Regions from separate parts of the Streptomyces sp. NRRL B-24572 genome, predicted to be linked through region 1. Evidence: riboswitches for the same ligand, from Rfam matches in the RefSeq annotation. Region 1 holds a riboswitch; each other region holds the start of a gene.

Region 1 (6,875 bases):
GCACTGCTCGCGGACCTCCCGTTCGCGCAGCACCACCTGGCGATGCTCGCCAGCGACCACTGGTTCGAGGACGACCGCCCGTGGCGGGGGTGGGGCTGCGACCCGGGGTCGGGTTTCACCGCGACGATCGCGGACCACATGCCCTGGTACCGGGGCCTCCTCGACCAGTCCTGACGAAGAACCGTCCCGGAGAACGGTCTCGGTACGGCGAGAACCGTCCCCGTGCACGAGAACCGTCCCCGTGCACGAGAACCGTCCCCGTGCACGAGAACCGTCCCCGTACAGAAAGAAGGCACGGCCGACATGTCTGCGCTGGCCGGAAGGACCGCGATCGTCACCGGGGCGAGCCGCGGCATCGGAAGGGGCATCGCCGAGCGGCTGGCCGGGGACGGCGCCCTGGTGGCCGTGCACTACGGCACCGGAGAGGCGGCCGCCCGCGAGACGGTGAAGACCATCGAGGAGGCGGGCGGCAGGGCCTTCGCGTTCCGCGCGGACCTGGGGGCGCCGGACGCCGTGGACACGTTCTACGCCGCCCTGGACGCGGGTCTCGCCGAGCAGGGCGCCGGTCCGGGTTTCGACATCCTCGTCAACAACGCGGCGGCGAGCGGCTCGGGCCGGATCCACGAGCTGACCACCGAGACCTTCGACCGGCTCTTCGCGATCAACGTCAAGGCCCCGCTCTTCCTCATCCAGCGGGGCCTGGACCGCCTGAGCGACGGAGGCAGGATCGTCAACGTCTCCTCGGCGGCGACGAAGCGCGCCTTCCCCGAGTCCGTCACCTACGTGATGACCAAGGGGGCCGTCGACACGATGACCCCGACCCTCGCCAAGGAGCTGGCGTCCCGGGGGATCACGGTGAACGCCGTGGCCCCCGGCTATGTCGCGACGGACATGAACGCGCATCGCCGCACGACGCCGGAGGAGAGCGCCGCCCTCGCGGCGCACTCTGCCCTCGACCGGCTCGGGACGCCGGCCGAGGTCGCGGACGTGGTCGCCTTCCTCGTCTCCGAGGACGCGCGCTGGATCACGGGTCACTGCGTGGACGTGTCGGGCGGCTACAAGCTCTGACTTCCCGCGGGTTCGAGTCCGGCGAGCGACTCGGGGCCCGCCAGCATCGGCAGCAGCGTGCGCCACAGTCCCGTGACGGTCTTGGGGGACAGCCAATCGCCGTTGTCCCGGCAGAGGGCCTCCAGACCGATCGTCGCGGCCACGATCGTACGGGCGAGGTCCTGCCGGCGCCCGGTGCCGGCGGCGAGCAGGCCCTCGTCGGCGGCTTCCGCGAGCCGCTGCTGCACACAGCTCTGCCACTCCTGGCGCAGATTGAGCTCCGTACCGGTGTCATTGGCGCAGCTGAGGCGGAACCCGGCGCGGACGACGACGTCGTCGCGGAGCAGGCGGGCGAGCGCGTGCGAGGTGTCGGCGAGGTTCTGCAGGGCGTTCGACCGGTGTGCGTACACGATCCGGGCGGTGCGGCGCAGGACGGTGGAGGCCTCGCACTCGACGGCGTCGGCGACCGCCTCCTTGTTCTCGAAGTGGAAGTGGAGCGCGCCGGGGCTCACGCCCGCTCCCGCGCTGATCGCGGACAGTGTGGCCAGGGCGTATCCATGCTGCTCGAACTCCCTGGCCGCCGACCTGATGAGCGCGTCGCGGGTCCGCGCGGCCCGCTCTTGTTTGGTCACCAACGGCTCCAGCAGCACCCACTCGACGACATCAAACCGACTGATCGGTATTGTACGAGCTTTTGGCGGGGCTCCAGGGTGCTTCGGGGGTAAACCATCCCCTGGGGGGAAAGGTCAGCCGGTCGTCGTCCCGTACCGGGCGAGCAGGCGGGTCCGGCGGGACGGCTGGAGGTTCGCGCGGGTCACGTCCCCGTCGTAATGGGCGACGACCCGGGGATCCATGACGCGGCGCCAGAGCGGGGGCACGTACGCGAGGACGATCATCCCCGCGTACCCCGTCGGCATCTCGGGGGCCTCGTCGAAGTGGCGCAGCGACTGGTAGCGCCGGGTGGGGTTCGCGTGGTGGTCGCTGTGCCGCTGGAGGTGGTAGAGGAAGACGTTCGAGGCGACGTTGTCGCTGTTCCAGCTGTGGCGCGGGGCGCAGCGCTCGTACCGGCCGCTCGCGGTGCGCTCCCGCTTGAGGCCGTAGTGCTCGGTGTAGTTGATGACTTCGAGCAGGCAGAAGCCGAAGACCGCCTGGATCGCGAGGTACGGCAGGACCCCCGGGCCGAAGACGAGCGCGAGCCCCGTGAAGAGCACGAACGACAGCGCCCAGGAGCCGAGGACCGTGTTGCGCGGGCTCCACACCGACCGGCCCCGGCGGCCCAGCCTGCGCCTCTCCAGGCGCCAGGCCGAGGTGAGGCTGCCGAGGACGGTCCGGGGCAGGAAGCGCCAGAAGCTCTCGCCGAGCCGGGCGCTCGCCGGGTCCTCGGGGGTGGCGACGCGGATGTGGTGGCCGTGGTTGTGCTCGACGTAGAAGTGGCCGTACCAGGTCTGGGCGAGCGCGATCCGGGAGAGCCTGCGCTCCAGGGCCTCCGTCTTGTGCCCCAGCTCGTGGGCGGTGTTGATGGCGATGCCGGCGACCCCGCCGAGGGTGAACGTCAGCCCGATCCGGTCGACGAGGGCGAGGTCGCCCCGGGTGATCAGCCAGCAGCCGAGGACGAGACCGGCGTACTGGACGGGGAGGTAGAGGTAGGTGCACCACCGGTAGTAGCGGTCCTGTTCCAGGTGCGCGATCGCGCTGTCCGGCGGGTTGGCGGAGTCCTTGCCTATGAGGTGGTCGACGAGCGGGAAGATCACGTACAGGACGAGGATCCCGGTCCACCAGAAGACGCGGAGCCCGGTGGCGTTCACCAGTCCCCAGGAGAGGAAGGGGAAGGCCGGGATGAGCAGGCCGAACAGCCAGAGCCAGCGCTTGGGGTCGCGCCAGGTGGCGGGGGCGTCGGGGGAGTCGCTGTGCAGGGCCAAGACCGGCTCCTCGGGGAGGTGGACGCGGCGGGTGGACACTTTCCATGACTACTGTCCAGTTCATAGACGGATTCCCATGAGAACGTCAATGCTTTGGACAGTGCCCCGTGGATAAAGTGGGGGCACGATGACACGTTTCCGCGAGAGTGTTCGGTCCCTCCTGCGAGAGCAGGTGCTCGACGCCGCCTACCGGCTCGTCGCCGCCGACGGCTGGGGCGTGCTGCGCATGGCCGGCATCGCGCGGGCCGCCGGCATCAGCCGCCAGACGCTCTACAACGAGTTCGGCTCGAAGGAGGCCATCGGCAACGCCCTGATCCAGCGTGAGCTGGAGGGCTTCCTGCTCGGCATACAGCGTGAACTCGACGCCCACCGGGGTGAGTTGGAGGCGGCGGCCGTCGCGGGCGTGGGCTACACGCTCCAGCAGGCCGTGGACAACCCCCTCATCAAGAGCGTCCTGCTCGCGGCGCGCGGCGGCGAGGACGACCTCCTCGCCTACCTCACCACCCGCCCGGAGCCGGTCTTCGGCACGGCGATGGCGATGCTCGACGCGTACGCGATCGAGGCCTGGCCCGATGTCGACGAGGAGTCCCGGGGGCTCGCCGTCGAGACGATCGTGCGGCTCACCGTCAGCCACATCGTCCAGCCGGTGGCCTCGCCGGAGGAGTCGGCGCGGCGCATCGCCAGGATCACGGCGCGGATCGCGTACCCGGGCGGTGTCCGGCCCGATGGGTGCGGCGAGGCCCGCTGACGGACACGGGGGATCTCCGGCAGCGGGCCTCTGTTGAATATTGTACGAGATCATCCGGGGTGGTCCGCCCGGACGGCGGCGCTGGTCCTCCCGGGTCCTCCCGGACGACGGCGGTGGCGAAGGACGGGCGGGCGGGGTACATGTCCCCTGAGGCGCGGACACCCTCGACCGCGTCGCCAGAGCCGACGAGGAGGCCGCCGTGGAAGGCAGAAGCATCGGATTCGTGCAGTCCTTCAACCGTCTCGGCGGGTACGGCTTCGTCGTCCCCGTGGGCTCCGAGGAGCAGGTGTACTTCAGCGCCGAGGACATCGAGGGCAAGGAGCGGACGGTCTCCGAGGGGCAGCAGGTCTCCTTCGTCCTGGTCCTCGGCGAGGGCCGCTTCGAGGCCAAGGAGCTGCGCTTCTGACGCCGTCCGGGGCGCGGGGGCGCGGACCGGCGGTCTGCGGGCGAGGGCCGGCGGCCTGCGGGTGCGGACCGGCCGGGCTCCCGGGGTGCGATCACCGGCCGGTGGTACTGTGCCGAGGCCAGTCGCACCTTTGTACGCACCTGAACGGGTACGTGCACGGGTCAGGGAATCCGGTGCGAGACCGGAACTGACGCGCAGCGGTGAGGGCGACGGGCGGAGCATCGGCCACTGGGCGGCACGACGGGCCCGGGAAGGCGCTCCGTCCGGCTGACCCCGAGTCCGAAGACCTGCTGGCGGCCCCGGCGGCACGCCGCCGTCCGGGGAGCACCGTACGACAGGCTCCGCGCATGAGCCGTGGACGCAGAGGAAGTCCCCGTGCCGCTCGCACACCCCGTCCGCTCCGCCGTGCTCGCCCTGGCCGGCGTCCTGCTCCTCACCGCGGCGGTGACCGGCTGCGGGCCCTCCGGGGCTTCGGCGAAGGACGCCCCGGAGCGCGGCTACCCCGTCACCCTCGCCGACGACTGCGGACGGCCGGTCCGCGTCGACCGCGCCCCGCGCCGGGCCGTCGCCCTCGACCAGGGGGCGGCGGAGATCATGCTCTCCCTCGGCCTCGCCGACCGCATGGTGGGCACCGCCACCTGGACGGACCCGGTGCTCAAGGGACTTGAGGAGGAGAACGCGAAGGTCCCGCGCCTCGCCGACCGCTACCCCTTCTTCGAGAAGGTCCTCGACGCCGAACCCGACTTCGCGGCCGCCTCGTTCGCGTACACCCTCGGCAAGGGCGGGGTGGCGCCCCGCGAGCGCTTCGAGCAGCTCGGCGTCCCCACCTACCTCTCGCCGAGCGACTGCGTCGGCAAGGACAACAGCGGCGACGGCGACGGCGTCCGCACCCGCCCCCTCACCATGGAGACGGTCTACGGCGAGATCCGTGACCTGGCCCGGGTGTTCGCGGTCCCCGAGCGGGGCGAGAAGCTCGTCGCAGGGCTCAAGGCCCGGGTGGCGAAGGCCACGGCGGCGGCCGACTTCACCGACGCCACCGTCCTCTACTGGTACTCCGACGCCAAATCGCCCTACATGGCGGGCTGTTGCGGAGCGTCGGGGATCGTCACGAACGCGCTCGGCGCGAAGAACGTCTTCGACGACACGCGCGAGGAATGGCCCCAGATCAACTGGGAGACCGTCGCCGACCGCGATCCCGACGTCCTCGTGCTCGGCGATCTGACCCGCCGCGCGCAGTCCGCCGAGAGCGCCGCCAAGAAGATCGAGTTCCTGGAGTCCGACCCCGTCACCCGGAACATGACGGCCGTGAAGCACAAGCGGTACGTCCTGCTCAGCGGCCAGGCACTGAACCCCACGATCCGCACCGTCGAGGGCATCGAGAAGGTGGCGGCAGCGCTCCGCACGTACGGTCTCGCGAAGTGAGCGCGCCCCCTCTGGTAACCCGGCCGACCCGGCCGGTACGCGCCACGGCGCTCCTGTGGGCGGCGGCCGGCCTCGTCCTGCTCGCCCTGTCCGTGGCCGTGGCCATCACCATCGGCCCGGCCGACATCGGCGTCGGCGAGGTCGGGTCCGTCGTCGCCGCCCACCTCGGCGGCGGCGTCTCGGAACTCTCGCCGATCCGCGACGGGATCGTCTGGGACCTGCGGCTGCCCCGTACCCTCCTCGCCGCCGTCTGCGGCGCCGGCCTCGCCCTCTGCGGGGCGGTGATGCAGTCCCTCCTGCGCAACCCGCTCGCCGACCCCTTCGTCCTCGGCGTCTCCTCCGGCGCCTCGACCGGCGCGGTCGCCGTCGTCGTCCTCGGCATCGGCGGTGGCCTCCTCTCCGTCACCGGAGGGGCGTTCCTGGGGGCCGTGGTCTCCTTCGCGCTCGTCCTGCTGCTCAGCCACACCCTCGGCGGCTCGACGGACCGGGTCGTGCTCGCGGGCGTCGCCGCGATGCAGCTCTTCTCCGCGCTCACCTCCTTCGTCGTGATGACCGCCGCCGACGCGGAGACCACCCGGGGCGTGCTCTTCTGGCTGCTCGGCTCGCTCGCCGGGGCCGGCTGGAGCGACGTGTGGGTGTGCCTCGCCGTCCTCGCGGGGGCCCTGCTGGTCTGCGGCGGGTACGCGCGGACCCTGGACGCCTTCGCCTTCGGCGAGGAGGCCGCCGCCTCGCTCGGCGTCGCCGTCGCGCGGACCCGGCTCGTCCTGCTGTGCGTCACCGCCCTCCTGACGGCCGCCCTGGTCTCCGCCGCCGGCGCGATCGGCTTCGTCGGCCTCGTCCTGCCGCACGCCGCCCGGGCCCTCGCCGGCCCCGGGCACGCCCGGCTGCTGCCGGTCACCGCCCTGGCCGGAGCGGTGTTCCTCGTCTGGGCCGACACGCTCGCCCGCACGGTCCTCGACCCGCAGGAGGTGCCGGTGGGCGTGGTGACCTCGCTGATCGGCGTACCGGCCTTCGTCCTCGTCCTGTACCGCACCAGGAGCACGCGATGACCGAGACCGCCTCCGCCGACGCCGGACCCCGTGCCGGGCGCGGTGCCGGACTCCGTGCCGAGCGGGTCTCGCGCACGGCCGGCGGCACCCTCGTCCTCGACGGGGTCGGCATCACCCTCGCCCCCGGCACCGTCACCGGGCTGCTCGGACCCAACGGCTCGGGCAAGTCCACCCTCCTGCGCCTCCTCGCCGGCGTCCTCGCCCCCGACTCCGGCGTCGTCACCCTCGACGGCGACCCGCTCGCCGAGCTGGGCCGCCGCACCGTCGCCCGGCGCCTCGCCACG
Region 2 (6,875 bases), on a different contig from region 1:
CGAGGACACCGAGGAGCGTGAGACCGCCCACCGCGAGCGCGGCACATCGCGCCCCATCACGGTCGTGGGCAACCCCGTCCTGCACCGGGAGTGCAAGGACGTCACCTCCTTCGATGACGAGCTGGCGCAGCTCATCGACGACATGTTCGCCAGCCAGCGCACCGCCGAGGGCGTCGGCCTCGCCGCCAACCAGATCGGCGTCGACCTCAAGGTCTTCGTCTACGACTGCATGGACGACGAGGGCAAGCGCCACGTCGGCCACGTGATCAACCCGGTCCTCGTCGACCTGCCGGCCGACCAGCGGCACCTCGACGACTCGAACGAGGGCTGCCTGTCGGTCCCGACCGCGTACGCCGAGCTGGCCCGTCCGGACTACGCCGAGGTCACCGGCCAGGACCTGAAGGGCAACCCGATCAAGGTCCGCGGCACCGGCTACTTCGCCCGCTGCCTCCAGCACGAGACGGACCACCTGTACGGCTTCCTCTACATCGACAAGCTCTCGAAGCGCGACCGCAAGGACGCCCTCCGCCAGATGGAAGAGGGCACGCCGCGCTACCCGGTCGTCCCGAACGAGTGACGTACTCGTAGCCACGCGAAAGGGCCCCGCACTCGTCGAGTGCGGGGCCCTCTTCCGTTGCGGTGACGCCTCGCCCGACCGGCCCCTCCAGGACGCCGGCGGGGGAAGAGGGGGTCGGCTGGTTGCGGCCCCTCTTCGCAGGGTCGCGGGTGCCTCCTGACGTGGAAGGAGGAGCCCTTGACGTACCGGCAGAGCGTCCGGCCGCCCGTCCCCGGCTGCCGCACCTGTGGCGTGTCCCGGCCCTGGCCGGCCTGGCGGCCGGCGTGGCGGTGGTCCTCCCGGCAGCGTCACCGGCTGCACCGGCTGAACCACCGCGGGCGCGGTGGTGCTGCCCGACGGGCCGCGACATGGCGATGCCCTCCGGCGTGCGGCCGGAGGGCATCGTCCATGTGCGGAGGTGTCAGAAGTCCTCGTCGAGGTCCACCGAGCCCTCGACCGCCACCTGGTAGGCGGACGGGCGGCGCTCGAAGAAGTTGGTCAGCTCCTGGACGCCCTGGAGCTCCATGAACGCGAACGGGTTCTCGGAGCCGAAGACCGGCGGGAATCCGAGGCGAACGAGCCGCTGGTCGGCGACGCACTGGAGGTACTCGCGCATCGACTCGGTGTTCATGCCCGGCAGGCCGTCGCCGCACAGATCACGGCCGAACTGCAGCTCCGCCTCGACGGCCTCCTTCAGCATGTCCGTGACCTGCTGCTGCAGCGCGTCGTCGAAGAGCTCGGGCTCCTCCTTGCGGACGGTGTCCACGACCTCGAACGCGAAGTTCATGTGCATGGTCTCGTCGCGGAAGACCCAGTTGGTGCCCGTCGCCAGGCCGTGCAGCAGACCGCGCGACCGGAACCAGTACACGTACGCGAAGGCGCCGTAGAAGAACAGGCCCTCGATGCAGGCAGCGAAGCAGATCAGGTTCAGCAGGAAGCGGCGGCGGTCGGCGGCCGTCTCCAGCTTCTCGATCTTCTCGACCGAGTCCATCCACTTGAAGCAGAACTGCGCCTTCTCGCGGATCGAGGGGATGTTCTCGACCGCCGCGAAGGCCGCCGCACGGTCGTCCGGGTCGGGGAGGTACGTGTCCAGGAGGGTCAGGTAGAACTGGACGTGCACCGCCTCCTCGAAGAGCTGACGGCTCAGGTACAGCCGCGCCTCCGGGGAGTTGATGTGCTTGTACAGCGTCAGGACCAGGTTGTTCGCCACGATCGAGTCGCCCGTCGCGAAGAACGCGACCAGACGGCCGATCATGTGCTGCTCACCGGGGGTGAGCTTGGCGAGGTCGGCGACGTCCGAGTGGAGGTCGACCTCCTCGACGGTCCAGGTGTTCTTGATGGCGTCCCGGTAGCGCTCGTAGAAGTCCGGGTAGCGCATGGGGCGGAGCGTGAGCTCGAAGCCCGGGTCCAGGAGGTTCTTCTTCTCGGTGGAGCTCATTACTGGCAGGCCTCGCAGGACTCGGGGTTCTCAAGGGAGCAGGCGATGGCGTCCGCGTCGGGGGTCGCCTGCTGGACGGGGATCGGGGCGGCGGCCTGGGCGGCGCGGGCGATCCGGGTCGCCGGGCGGGAGCGCAGGTAGTACGTCGTCTTCAGGCCCTGCTTCCAGGCGTACGCGTACATCGACGACAGCTTGCCGATGGTGGGCGTCTCCATGAACAGGTTCAGGGACTGCGACTGGTCCAGGAACGGGGTGCGCGCCGCCGCCATGTCGATGAGGCCGCGCTGCGGGATCTCCCAGGCCGTGCGGTACAGCTCGCGGACCTCGGCCGGGACCCAGGTGAAGCCGGCCACCGAGCCGTTGGAGTCGCGCAGGGCCTCGCGGGTCTGCGCGTCCCACACGCCGAGCTTCTTCAGCTCGTCGACGAGGTACGAGTTGACCTGGAGGAACTCGCCGGACAGCGTCTCGCGCTTGAACAGGTTGGAGACCTGCGGCTCGATGCACTCGTAGACGCCCGCGATCGAGGCGATGGTCGCCGTCGGGGCGATGGCGAGGAGGAGGCTGTTGCGCATGCCGGTGGAGGCGATGCGCGCGCGCAGGGCCGTCCAGCGCTCCGGCCAGTTGAGCTCGACGTCGTAGTGGTCGGGGTGCAGGACGCCCCGGGCGGTGCGGGTCTTGTCCCAGGCGGGGAGCGGGCCGCTGCGCTCGGCGAGGTCGGCGGACGCCTCGTACGCCGCCAGCATGATCCGCTCGGCGATCTTCGTCGACAGGGCGCGCGCCTCGGCCGAGTCGAACGGCAGCTTCAGCTGGAAGAAGACGTCCTGGAGGCCCATCGCGCCCAGGCCGACCGGACGCCACTTGGCGTTGGAGCGGCCCGCCTGCTCGGTCGGGTAGAAGTTGATGTCGACGACCCGGTCGAGGAAGGTGACGGCCGTGCGGACGGTCTCGTCCAGGCGCTCCCAGTCGATGTCCGAACCGACGACGAACGCGCCGAGGTTGACCGAGCCGAGGTTGCAGACGGCCGTCTCGCCGTCGTTGGTGACCTCGATGATCTCGGTGCAGAGGTTGGAGGAGTGGACGACCGTGCCCGGCTCGGCCGTCTGGTTCGCGGTCCGGTTGGAGGCGTCCTTGAAGGTCATCCAGCCGTTGCCGGTCTGCGCGAGGGTCCGCATCATCCGGCCGTACAGGTCGCGGGCCGGCATGGTCTTGCGGGCCAGGCCCGCCGCCTCGGCCTTGCGGTAGGCGGCGTCGAACTCCTCGCCGTACAGGTCGACGAGCTCGGGCACGTCCGACGGGGAGAAGAGCGACCACTCGGCGTCGGCGTTGACGCGGCGCATGAACTCGTCCGGGATCCAGTGCGCCAGGTTCAGGTTGTGCGTACGGCGGGCGTCCTCGCCGGTGTTGTCGCGGAGCTCCAGGAACTCCTCGATGTCCGCGTGCCAGGTCTCCAGGTAGACGGCGGCGGCGCCCTTGCGGCGGCCGCCCTGGTTCACGGCGGCGACGGAGGCGTCGAGGGTCTTCAGGAACGGCACGATGCCGTTGGAGTGGCCGTTGGTGCCGCGGATCAGCGAACCGCGGGCGCGGATGCGGGAGTACGAGAGGCCGATGCCGCCCGCGTGCTTCGAGAGGCGCGCGACCTGGTGGTAGCGGTCGTAGATGGAGTCCAGCTCGTCCTGCGGGGAGTCCAGGAGGTAGCAGGAGGACATCTGCGGGTGGCGGGTGCCGGAGTTGAAGAGCGTGGGGGAGGACGGGAGGTAGTCCAGACGGCTCATCAGGCCGTACAGCGCGGCCACCTCGTCGAGCGCGCGGACCGAGTCGTCCTCGGCGAGGCCGCAGGCGACGCGCAGCATGAAGTGCTGCGGGGTCTCGATGACCTTGCGGGTGATCGGGTGGCGCAGCAGGTAGCGCGAGTAGAGGGTGCGCAGACCGAAGTAGCCGAAGCGGTCGTCGCCGGCCGGGTCGATCGTCGCGTCGAGCCGCTCGGCGTGCTGGGCGACGAACTCGGCGGTGCGGTCGGCGATGAGCTCCTCGCGGTGACCGACGGCGACGGAGGCCGAGAAGGAGACGGCGCCCTGGCCTGCGGCCTCGTCGGCGATGGTGATGGTGAGGAGCCGGGCGGCGAGCCGGGAGTACGCGGGGTCCTCGGCGATCAGGCCGGCGGCCGCCTCGGTGGCCAGCTCGCGCAGCTCCGCCTCGTCCGACGTGGCGCTGCGGCCGCGGAGGGCGGCGGCGGCGACCTTGCCGGGGTCGGTGTCCGGGAGGTCGGCGGTGAGATCGGTCAGGGTCCGCAGGAGTACGGTCCCGGGGCCGTCGGTCTCGATCGCTGCGGCCGGATCGGCGGGCGCGATGGTCACGTGGGGGCTCTCCCTCGCTCGGCTCGGGGCCTCGGGCGGGAAGGCGGGCAGGCGGGCACCCCGTACGCGCGGGCGCGCCGCGTCCACCGACCCAACTCCGCGAGGCCCGGACGTCTGTGGCACCCGGAACGGACGGACCGGGCGCGCTGCCGGCAGGTCTTCGGACTCACTCCGTACGAAGCACGAAACCGCACGAAGCACACCGTTGCGGGACAGTTCCGGATTCGCGCCGGATTCCCCTGCGTCGACAGCGAGGACGAGCATACATGTGGGGGGCGCCGCTCTTGGCACCCCCCACATGTTGTGTCGGTCCCGGGAGTTACAACTCCAGGGCGTACGTGCGCAGCGAGTGATCGGGGATCGGCTCCCAGTCCCGCTCGGGGGTGCGGACGAAGCCGAGCCGCTCGTAGATCCGGTGCGCGGAGACCATCAGATCGGCCGTGGAGAGCACCAGGCGCGTACAGCCGGGGAGGGCTCGCGCCCGGTCCACGCAGGCGCGTACGAGGGCCTCTCCGACGCCCCTGCCGCGGGCCGCCGGCGCGACGACGAGCATCCGGAACTCGGCCTCGCCGGGGACGGCGATGTCCGCCCAGGTGGTGCCGCCCTCCGCGAAGGTCACCCCGCCGATGATCCCGCCGTCGGCGTCGACGGCGACGAGCACCTCGCTCTCGCGCGCCCGCCGGGCCGTGTCGCGGAGCACGGCCAGGTAGAAGTCGTCCTCGCCGTGCAGCAGCAGCCCGTCATTCAGATAGGTGAACCCGGTGAGGTCGCCGAGCTCCTCGTACTCCTCGGGCCGTACCGCCCTGATCGTGAAGTCCATGGGCTCCAGTCTGCCGCGCGCGGTCATGCGCAGGGGCCCGGGTTCTCCTGGTGAGATCCCGGGCCCCTGCGGCGCGTTCTTCCGGTCAGTGCGCTCCGGCGCCGACCGTCGGCAGGTCGCGGACACCGGCGTCGCCCGCGTCCGCCGTGTAGTCCTCGGGGGAGGTCTCGTCGACGCCCTCGGGGGCCTTGACGGCCTTGAGGACGAAGGTCAGGACGACCGTGACGAGGACGTTGAGCACGAAGGCGGTGAGGCCGATGTAGCCGATCTCGCCGATGCCGGGGATCTCGGCCGCGGAGCCGCCGAAGTGCTTCTGGGTCGGGCTGGCGACGCCGTACGCGGCGGCCGTGCCGTAGACCATGCCGACGGCCCAGCCGGCGAGCAGCGCCCAGCGGTGGAACCAGCGGGTGAAGAGACCGCCGACGAGCGCCGGGAAGGTCTGCAGGATCCAGATGCCGCCGAGCAGCTGGAAGTTGATCGCGACCGTCTTGTCCATGGTGAGGACGAAGACGAGGGCGCCGACCTTCACCAGGAGGGAGACCAGCTTGGAGACCTTGGTCTCCTGGGCCGGGGTGGCGTCCTTCCTGATGAAGTCCTTGTAGATGTTGCGGGTGAAGAGGTTGGCCGCGGCGATCGACATGATCGCGGCGGGGACGAGCGCGCCGATGCCGATCGCGGCGAACGCGACGCCCGCGAACCAGTCCGGGAACATGGTCTCGAAGAGCTGCGGGATGGCGAGCTGGCCGTTCGTCACCTTCACGTCGGCGGCGATCGCCATGAAGCCGAGCAGCGCGAGCAGGCCCAGCATCAGCGAGTACAGCGGCAGGATCGTGGTGTTGCGGCGGATCACGTTGCGGCTCCTGGAGGAGAGCGTCGCCGTGATGGAGTGCGGGTACATGAAGAGCGCGAGCGCCGAGCCGAGCGCGAGCGTCGCGTACGTCCACTGGCCGGCCTCGCCGGGCACGAGCGCGCCCTTCGGCTTGCCGGTGGCCGGGTTGATCGTCTTGTACGCCTCGGCCGCCTTGCCGAAGATCTCGTCGAAGCCGCCCAGCTTGATCGGGATGTAGATGATCGCCACCGCGATGACGATGTAGATCAGGGTGTCCTTGACGAAGGCGATGAGCGCGGGGGCGCGCAGGCCGGACGAGTAGGTGTACGCGGCCAGGACGCCGAAGGCGATGAGCAGCGGCAGGTCCTTCACGAACCAGTTGGTGTTCTCGCCGCCGCCGACGCCCATCACGTCCAGGACGGCCTGGATGCCGACGAGCTGGAGCGCGATGTACGGCATGGTGGCGAGGATGCCGGTGACGGCCACCGCGAGCGACAGGCCCTTGGAACCGAAGCGGCCGCGCACGAAGTCCGAGGTGGTGACGTACCCGTGCTTGTGCGAGACCGACCAGAGGCGCGGCAGGAAGGTGAAGATCAGCGGGTACACGAGGATCGTGTACGGGACGGCGAAGAAGCCGGCCGCGCCCGCCGCGTAGATGGCCGCGGGGACGGCGACGAAGGTGTACGCCGTGTAGAGGTCGCCGCCGAGCAGGAACCAGGTCACCCAGGTGCCGAACGATCTGCCGCCCAGGCCCCATTCGTCGAGGCTGTGTTCGTTCTCGGCCTTGCGCCAGCGCGCGGCGAGGAAGCCCATGACCGTGACGGCCAGGAAGAAGAAGACGAAGACGCCGAGCGCCACGCCGTTCACGCCGTCCTTCA
Region 3 (6,875 bases), on a different contig from region 1:
CGGCGGCGCATCACTCCCGGCGCCAGGCCCAGGGACTCCATGCCGTACGCGAGCTCGTCCTCCACCGTGTCCGTGACGAAGTGCGCGGACGGGTCCTGCCCCACCGTCCCCACCAGGTCCGCGAGCTCGCGCGGCGGATGCGTGCGGGTGTCGCGGCCGTCGACCGTCACCCGTCCGGTCAGGGTGCCGCCCGTGAAGTGGGGGACGAGGCCCGACACCGCGCCCAGGAGGGTCGACTTGCCCACGCCCGACGGGCCGACCAGGAGGACCAGTTCGCCCTCGGGGACGGTGAGGTTCACGTTCCGGAGCGTCGGCTCGGCGTCCTCCTCGTAGCGCACCGAGACGTTTTCGAAGCGGATCACACGATCTCCTTGGGTTTCGGCGCCACCCACGCCGGGAGCAGGCCCACCAGGACCGACGCCGCCGGCCACAGCGGCAGCTCCGGAGCCTCCAGCGGGACGACCCCGGGGTGCAGTGCCTCCGGCGCGTACGCGTTCGCCCGGATCATCAGGACCGCGACCGCCGCCCCGGAGCCCGCGACCAGCCACGCCCGCGCGCCCCAGAGGTCGGGGCGGTAGCGCGTACGGACCGTCCGCCGCCCGCCGAGCCGCAGCCCGGCCATCGCCGCGACGAGCCCGGCGAGGAGGAGCGGGAGTCCGTATTCCGCGCCCTCCGCCGCCAACAGGCCGTACGAGCCCGCGCAGATGCCGAGGAGACCACCCAGGGTCAGGACGTTCGTGGTGCGGCGTACCGCCGCCGGGACCCGGGCCGTCCGTCCGTAGCCCCGCGCGTCCATCGACGCCGCCACCGCGATCGACCGTTCCAGCGCTCCCTCCAGGACCGGCAGCCCGATCTGGAGCACCGCCCGCACCCCGCCCGTGGGCCGGCCGCGCAGTCGGCGGGCGGTCCGCAGCCGGACCACGTCGGCGACCATGTTCGGCGCGAAGGTCATCGCCACGACGACGGCGACCCCGGCCTCGTACAGCGCCCCCGGCAGCGACTTGAGGAGTCGTGCCGGGTTGGCGAGCGCGTTCGCGGCGCCCACGCAGATCAGCAGGGTCGCCAGCTTCGCGCCGTCGTACAGCGCGAACACCAGCTGCTCGACCGTCACCCGGCCCCCGATCCGCACCCCCTGCGCCCAGTCCGGCAGCGGCACCTCGGGGAGGGTGAACAGCTCGTGCTCACCGGGGATCGGGGAGCCGAGGAGGAGGGAGAAGACCAGCCGCAGCGCCACGACGAACAGGCCCAGCTTCACGAACGCGCCGTACGAGCGGGCCCAGGGCGCGTCCGTACGCCGCGCCGCCACCACATAACCCGCCACCCCGACGAGCAGTCCGAGCAGCAGCGGGTTCGTGGTCCTGGACGCGGCGACGGCCAGGCCGAGCGCCCACAGCCACCACGCGCCCGCGTGCAGGGCGTTGGCCCGGCTCGCCTCGGGGGCCGTGAACACGCTCCGGGCCGACGCCGTGGACACGCTCCGGGCCGTACTCATCCGCGTCATCCGCGCCGGCGGGCCTTCCAGATCGCCGCCCCGCCCAGGGCCAGGACCGCCGCCCCGCCCGCGAGTACGCCGAAGGACGGGCCGCCGCCCTTCCCGTCCGGAGAGGCCGGAGCCGTCGGCGCCGGGGTCTTCTTCCCGGTCTCCTCGACCTGTTCGCCGCAGCCCTTCGCCGGGTACCCCGCGATCCCGCACAGCATGGCCGCGCTGTCGTACCGCAGCGGCTTCGCCACCGCCGCCAGCGCCTCCGCGCCCGTCGCGTCCTCGCGGACCTCCGCGCAGCCGACCTCGATCGGCTTCTTCGGCGGGGTCTCCCCGGGCGGCGCGTCCACCGGGCCGCCGAAGTCGACGACGACCGCGATCCGCTTCGTCCCGTCCTTCTTCTCCACGCCCCCGCAGATCCCCGGGAAGTCGGGGGCCACGGAGGGCCGGGAGGTGTCCTCCGTGCCGTTGCTGATCGCGAAGCGGAAGCCGAGGGCGTCGCCGTCCGCCGGCCGGGCGGTCGCCGGGCCCTGCGTGGCGTACGCCCAGGGCTTCCCGCCGTCGCTCTCCCAGAACGACCAGTAGCGGTAACCGGCCGCCTGTGCCGGAGCCGCCGCGGCCAGGGCCAGGAGCGCCCCCGCCGCGGCGCCCGCGGCCCGTATCCCCGTACGGCTCACTTCTTGCGGCCGCTCACGAGGAAGCCGATGCCGACGCCGACGACCATGCCGATGCCGATGATCCACCAGACGTCGAAGCCGGACTCCCCCTCGTCGCTGGTGGAGGAGGCGGAGGTGTCCGGGGCCTTGGGCGCGGGGCCGGTGGCGTTGAGCTGCTCGACCAGGTCCACCGTGCCGAACTCGCGCGGGTCGGTGTCCGTCGCACGGGCCGCCAGGATCAGCTGCGCGTACGCGGCCGGGCCGCCCTCCTTCGCCCAGGCGGCGGAGTTCTTCTCCAGCCACGCGAGCGCCGGTTCGGCCTCCTTCGCGGCGCCGGCGGCGGCGAGCGCGACGACGGCGTCGGCGGTGTTGCCGACGTCGGGCTGCTCGGTGGTGTCGGTGGCGCCGGGCATCGGCGGCAGGGCGAGGTGGCCGGTCTTCGCGAGGGCCTTCGAGAGGTACGAGGCGCCGTTCAGCGCGGCCCGCTCGACGGTCGGCTTCGACAGGTCGGTGCAGGTCGGCGGCTGCTCGGGGGAGGCCTTGGTGGCGACGACGCTCTTGCCGAGCCCGGCGAGGGTGGCCGCCGCGGTGGCGTCGGCGTTGGCGAGGAGCTTGCCGGTCTTGTCCGGCTGGTACGCGAACGCCCCTGCGCCGTCCTTGTCGGAGCAGGGCAGGGCGAAGGAGAGGAGCGCGTCGTACGGGGTGCGGCCCTCGGCGGAGGTGAACTGGCCGGGCCGCACACCGATCGCGGCGAGCGCGCCGACGACGACCGACGTGGAGTTGGCGTCGCTCGCGCCGCCGACGCCGTAGCCCCAGCCGCCGTCCTTGTTCTGCACGGTCCGCAGCCAGTCGGAGCCGGCCTTGACGGCCTTGTCGATCTTCTCCGGGGCGGCGGACTGACGGCGCACGGCGCGGAGCGCCTGGACGGCGACGGCGGTGGCGTTGGTGTCCCGCATCGTCTTCGCGTCGCAGGCCTTCGTCACGTCCGCGCGGTACGAGGCGAACGAGCCGTCGGCGCACTGCTGGCCCAGGAGCCAGTCCACGGCCCGGTCGGCGGGCTGGTAGCCGGTGCCGCGCTGGGCGAGGAAGGCGAGCGACTGCCGCCAGACACCGTCGTACGTCGGGTCCTTCGTGCCGTACAGGCCGGGCACGGGGGTGCCGACGGAGGGCGACGGCGAGGGCGCGGCGGAGGCCGCCCCGGCGGCGGTGCCGAGCACGACTGCGGCGGCGGCGAGCGCGGCGGCGCCGCGGCGGACGGTGTTCATGGGGCCCTCTCCTGCGGCCGGGCACCGGCACGCCTCGGGGGCACCAGGCTCCGGCTCCGTATTCCTCGACGGTGCCGGCGGTCATGTCCCGGGCGGGGCATTCCGACTCACCGCTCCCCGAGGAGCGGCTCACGGCTGCGCGGTCAGTGCCGGATTTTCACCGGCTTCCCCCCGTACGGGCATGATGACGACCCGCTCACTCTACCGGCCCGTACGCCCGCCGCCCCGGGGGTGCGAGGCGCCTCACACCCGGCCGGAAGCGGGTCCGCCGATCGTCTGCCGGGAGAGTGATCGCTGTGCCATGCTGGCGCCGCCACGACGACATGCCGACGGCGTCTTCACGGGGGTGCGGAATGCGGGCGTTGACCGGGAGCGACCCGCGGGGGATCGGTCCCTACCGGCTCCTCTACCGGTTGGGCGAGGGCGGCATGGGCCGCGTCTACCTGGGCCGTTCGCGGGGCGGCCGAACGGTCGCGCTCAAGGTGGTGCACGGCGCGCTCACCGGCGACCCGGGCTTCCGCACGCGCTTCGCCCGTGAGGTGCGGGCCGCCCAGTCCTTACGCGGCGCCGGCACGGTCCCGGTCCTCGACGCCGACCCCGACGCCGAGGTGCCCTGGCTAGCCACCGCGTACGTGCCCGGTCCTGCGCTCTCCGAGGCGGTCCTGGCGCACGGACCGCTCCCCGAACCGGCCCTCTGGCGGCTGCTCTCCGGCCTCGCGCACGCCCTCGACGGCGTGCACCGGGCGGGGCTCGTGCACCGGGACGTCAAACCGTCCAACGTGCTGCTCTCGTCGTCCGGACCGCTGCTCATCGACTTCGGCATCGCGCGCTCCGCCGACGAGACGGCCCTGACGGGGACGGGTCTGGTCGTCGGCTCGCCCGGTTTCATGTCGCCGGAGCAGGCGGAGGGGCGGACGGTCGGGCCCGCCGCGGACCTCTTCTCGCTCGGCGCGGTCCTCGCGTTCGCGGCGACCGGGCGCGGGCCCTTCGGCGGCGGCTCGGTGGCGGAGCTGCTCTACCGCCTCGTCCACCACGAGCCCGACCTCGCCGGGGTCGAGGGGCCGCTCGCGGAGCTCGTACGGCGCTGCCTGGCCAAGCGGCCGGAGGACCGCCCGCCGGTGGCCGAACTCGCCGCGACCGCGGACGCCCACCGGGAGGAGTCGGGGAGCTGGCTGCCGGCGCCGGTGGTCGCGGCCATCGCGCAGAAGGCGGAGGAACTGCTCAACGCGGAGGCGGAGTTCGAGCCCGAGCCGGAGCGGGAGCCTGCGTCGGCGCCTCCAGCGGGCAGGGGACGGGGAACGGAGCCCGAGCCCGATCCGGAGCCCCGGCCGGGCGCGGCGGAGACCGCCGCCGACCCGGGGCCGGCCGCCGTCACCGTCGCCCAGCCGCGCACCGGGCCGCCCCGGACGGCCGTCCTGCCCGCGCCGGAGCCCGCCCCGAAGCCGGTCCGGGCGCGCGCCACGGGGCCGTCCGCGCCGACGCCCGCCCGGTCCTCCGCGCCTGCGCCCGCCCGGCCGTCCGCGTCCGCGCCCGCCCGGTCCTCCGCCGTACCGCGTGCCCGCGCCGCCACCCGCGGGCCGGCCGTCGGGGCGCGGGCCCGGGCCTCCTCGACGGGGACGGGGGTGCCGTCCGCGCGGGAGCGTGCCGTGCGGACGCTGACCACGGGTCTGGGGAGGCCGGTCCTCGGGCTGTTCTACCTGGTGCCGATGGTGGTCTTCCTCGTGGGCGGGGTCGACCTCATGGACAAGGCGGTGGCGTACCCCTCGGTCTCCGACCAGGCGCAGGGCCCCTACCAGTGGGCGATGGACGACTGGTGGCGCGTCCCCGCGACCCTCCTCCTGATCGCCGCGATGGTCGGACTCCAGGGCTACCGGGGGCGGCTGCTCACGGTCCCGCCCGGCCGGGTCCGGCTGTGGTCGGTCGGGATCGCCCTGTACTGGATCGCGCTGATCGCCGTACTGACCCTGCACGTCCTCTGGTTCCTCTTCGTCCACAACGGTTACGACTACTACGAGCACGGCGGGCAGCACTGGTTGTGGTGGGTGGCGGGCCCGTCGATGCTGCTCGGCGGCGGCATCTCCCCGCTGGTCCTGGTCATGTCCCTCATCCGCCTGTTCAAGGCCTGAGGCGGGGACTCACACCGCGACGTACGCGACCGGGTCCGTGCCCGCCACCGGCTCCGCGCGGCCGAGCTTCACCAGGCGGCGGAGGTGGGCCTCGGCCTCGCTGACGGCGATGTTGCGGGAGCCGTAAGGGATCTGGTCCCAGGGGCGGTTCCACTCCATGCGCTCCGCGAGCTGCCACGGTGTGAGCGGGGTGGCGAGGAGGCCGAGGAGGCCGGTGAGGCGTTCCTCGTGGTGGTCGAGGAGTTCGCGCACCCGGCCGGCGGCGTCGGTGAAGGCGTACTGGTGGGCGGGGAGGACCTCGGCGACCCCGAGGCGGCCGATCCGTTCGAGGGAGTCGAGGTAGTCGCCGAGGGGGTCCGTCTCCGTGGCCTCGTCGGGGTCCTCGTACAGGCCGATGTGCGGGGAGATCCCGGGCAGCAGGTGGTCGCCGGAGAAGAGCCGGCCGTGGCCGGGCAGCCGGGAGGGGTGCTCCTCCTCCAGGTGGAGGCAGACGTGCCCGGGGGTGTGGCCGGGAGTCCAGATCGCGCGCAACCGCCGCCCGGCCAGGTCGAGGAGTTCGCCGGGGACGATCTCGCGGTCGGGGAGGGCCGAGCGGAGACCGGGCAGGGTCCGCATCCTGCCTGCGGCGCGGGCGGCCCGCAGCGGGGCGATGTGGTCCTCGGGGGCGCCGACGGCGGCGAGTTTGCGGGCGAGGTAGTCGAACCAGGTGCCGGGTTCGGACGCGCGGGTGCGGCGGACGACGGCCGTGTCGGCGGCGTGCATGGCGATCCAGGCCCCGGACTCCTCGCGGACCCGGCCGGAGAGTCCGTGGTGGTCGGGGTGGTGGTGGGTGATGACGACCCCGTGGACCTCCGTGACGGAGAGGCCCAGGGCGCCCAGACCGCCGGTGAGTTCGGTCCAGGAGGCCGGGTCGTCCCAGCCCGTGTCGACGAGGACCGGGCCGCGGTCGGTGTCGAGGACGTGGACCAAAGTGTGGCCCAGTGGATTGTCCGGGATGGGCACCCGCAGGGACCAGACGCCTCCGCCGTGCTCGGTCACCTGGGGCACCTGTGTCATGAGCGTCCTCGTCTCTGCGTACCGGTACGACCATTGCCCACCATAACTAGAACTGACTGTTCGTCAGAAGAGCCTGCGGGGCGGAGACTTTTCCCCGCCGCTGACCTGCAATCGAGTCGTCACGATCGGTTGTTGTCGGTCGACGTCGGCCCCCCTCGTGCGGCCCACGCGCGGCCCGACTGAGAGGGGGCTGAACCCTGCTCCTGCGCACTGGGCGAGGGTGTGCCCGACGACCGCGCCGCACGGGTCGCCGATGGCCGCCGCCGAGCAGTGGCCCGACCCGTGGTTCGAG

What was found. A riboswitch is a leader RNA that binds a small molecule or an ion and turns the genes downstream of it on or off. The one in region 1 is predicted to bind cobalamin.
Region 2: linked by a shared signal. The riboswitch ahead of CCN56_RS14680 (ribonucleoside-diphosphate reductase subunit alpha) and the one ahead of CCN56_RS21795 (ABC transporter substrate-binding protein) in region 1 are both predicted to bind cobalamin.
Region 3: linked by a shared signal. The riboswitch ahead of CCN56_RS24375 (prenyltransferase/squalene oxidase repeat-containing protein) and the one ahead of CCN56_RS21795 (ABC transporter substrate-binding protein) in region 1 are both predicted to bind cobalamin.

The regions. Positions count from the first base shown of each region.
Region 1 covers NZ_MWIG01000358.1:3,260-10,134, forward strand. The annotation lists gene CCN56_RS21765 (NAD(P)-dependent oxidoreductase) at 1-174, shown strand, start outside; gene CCN56_RS21770 (SDR family NAD(P)-dependent oxidoreductase) at 304-1,068, shown strand; gene CCN56_RS21775 (ScbR family autoregulator-binding transcription factor) at 1,056-1,679, opposite strand; gene CCN56_RS21780 (alkane 1-monooxygenase) at 1,794-2,966, opposite strand; gene CCN56_RS21785 (TetR family transcriptional regulator) at 3,094-3,714, shown strand; gene CCN56_RS21790 (cold-shock protein) at 3,914-4,120, shown strand; cobalamin riboswitch at 4,284-4,409, shown strand; gene CCN56_RS21795 (ABC transporter substrate-binding protein) at 4,496-5,542, shown strand; gene CCN56_RS21800 (iron ABC transporter permease) at 5,554-6,591, shown strand; gene CCN56_RS21805 (ABC transporter ATP-binding protein) at 6,588-6,875, shown strand, end outside.
Region 2 covers NZ_MWIG01000236.1:2,333-9,207, forward strand. The annotation lists gene def (peptide deformylase) at 1-577, shown strand, start outside; gene CCN56_RS14675 (ribonucleotide-diphosphate reductase subunit beta) at 978-1,994, opposite strand; gene CCN56_RS14680 (ribonucleoside-diphosphate reductase subunit alpha) at 1,994-4,348, opposite strand; cobalamin riboswitch at 4,482-4,625, opposite strand; gene CCN56_RS14685 (GNAT family N-acetyltransferase) at 4,668-5,168, opposite strand; gene mctP (monocarboxylate uptake permease MctP) at 5,254-6,875, opposite strand, start outside; gene CCN56_RS14695 (DUF3311 domain-containing protein) at 6,873-6,875, opposite strand, start outside.
Region 3 covers NZ_MWIG01000422.1:607-7,481, forward strand. The annotation lists partial or broken gene CCN56_RS24360 (ABC transporter ATP-binding protein) at 1-362, opposite strand, end outside; gene CCN56_RS24365 (energy-coupling factor transporter transmembrane component T) at 359-1,492, opposite strand; gene CCN56_RS24370 (SCO2322 family protein) at 1,498-2,157, opposite strand; gene CCN56_RS24375 (prenyltransferase/squalene oxidase repeat-containing protein) at 2,154-3,401, opposite strand; cobalamin riboswitch at 3,475-3,612, opposite strand; gene CCN56_RS45605 (protein kinase) at 3,764-5,527, shown strand; gene CCN56_RS24385 (MBL fold metallo-hydrolase) at 5,537-6,583, opposite strand.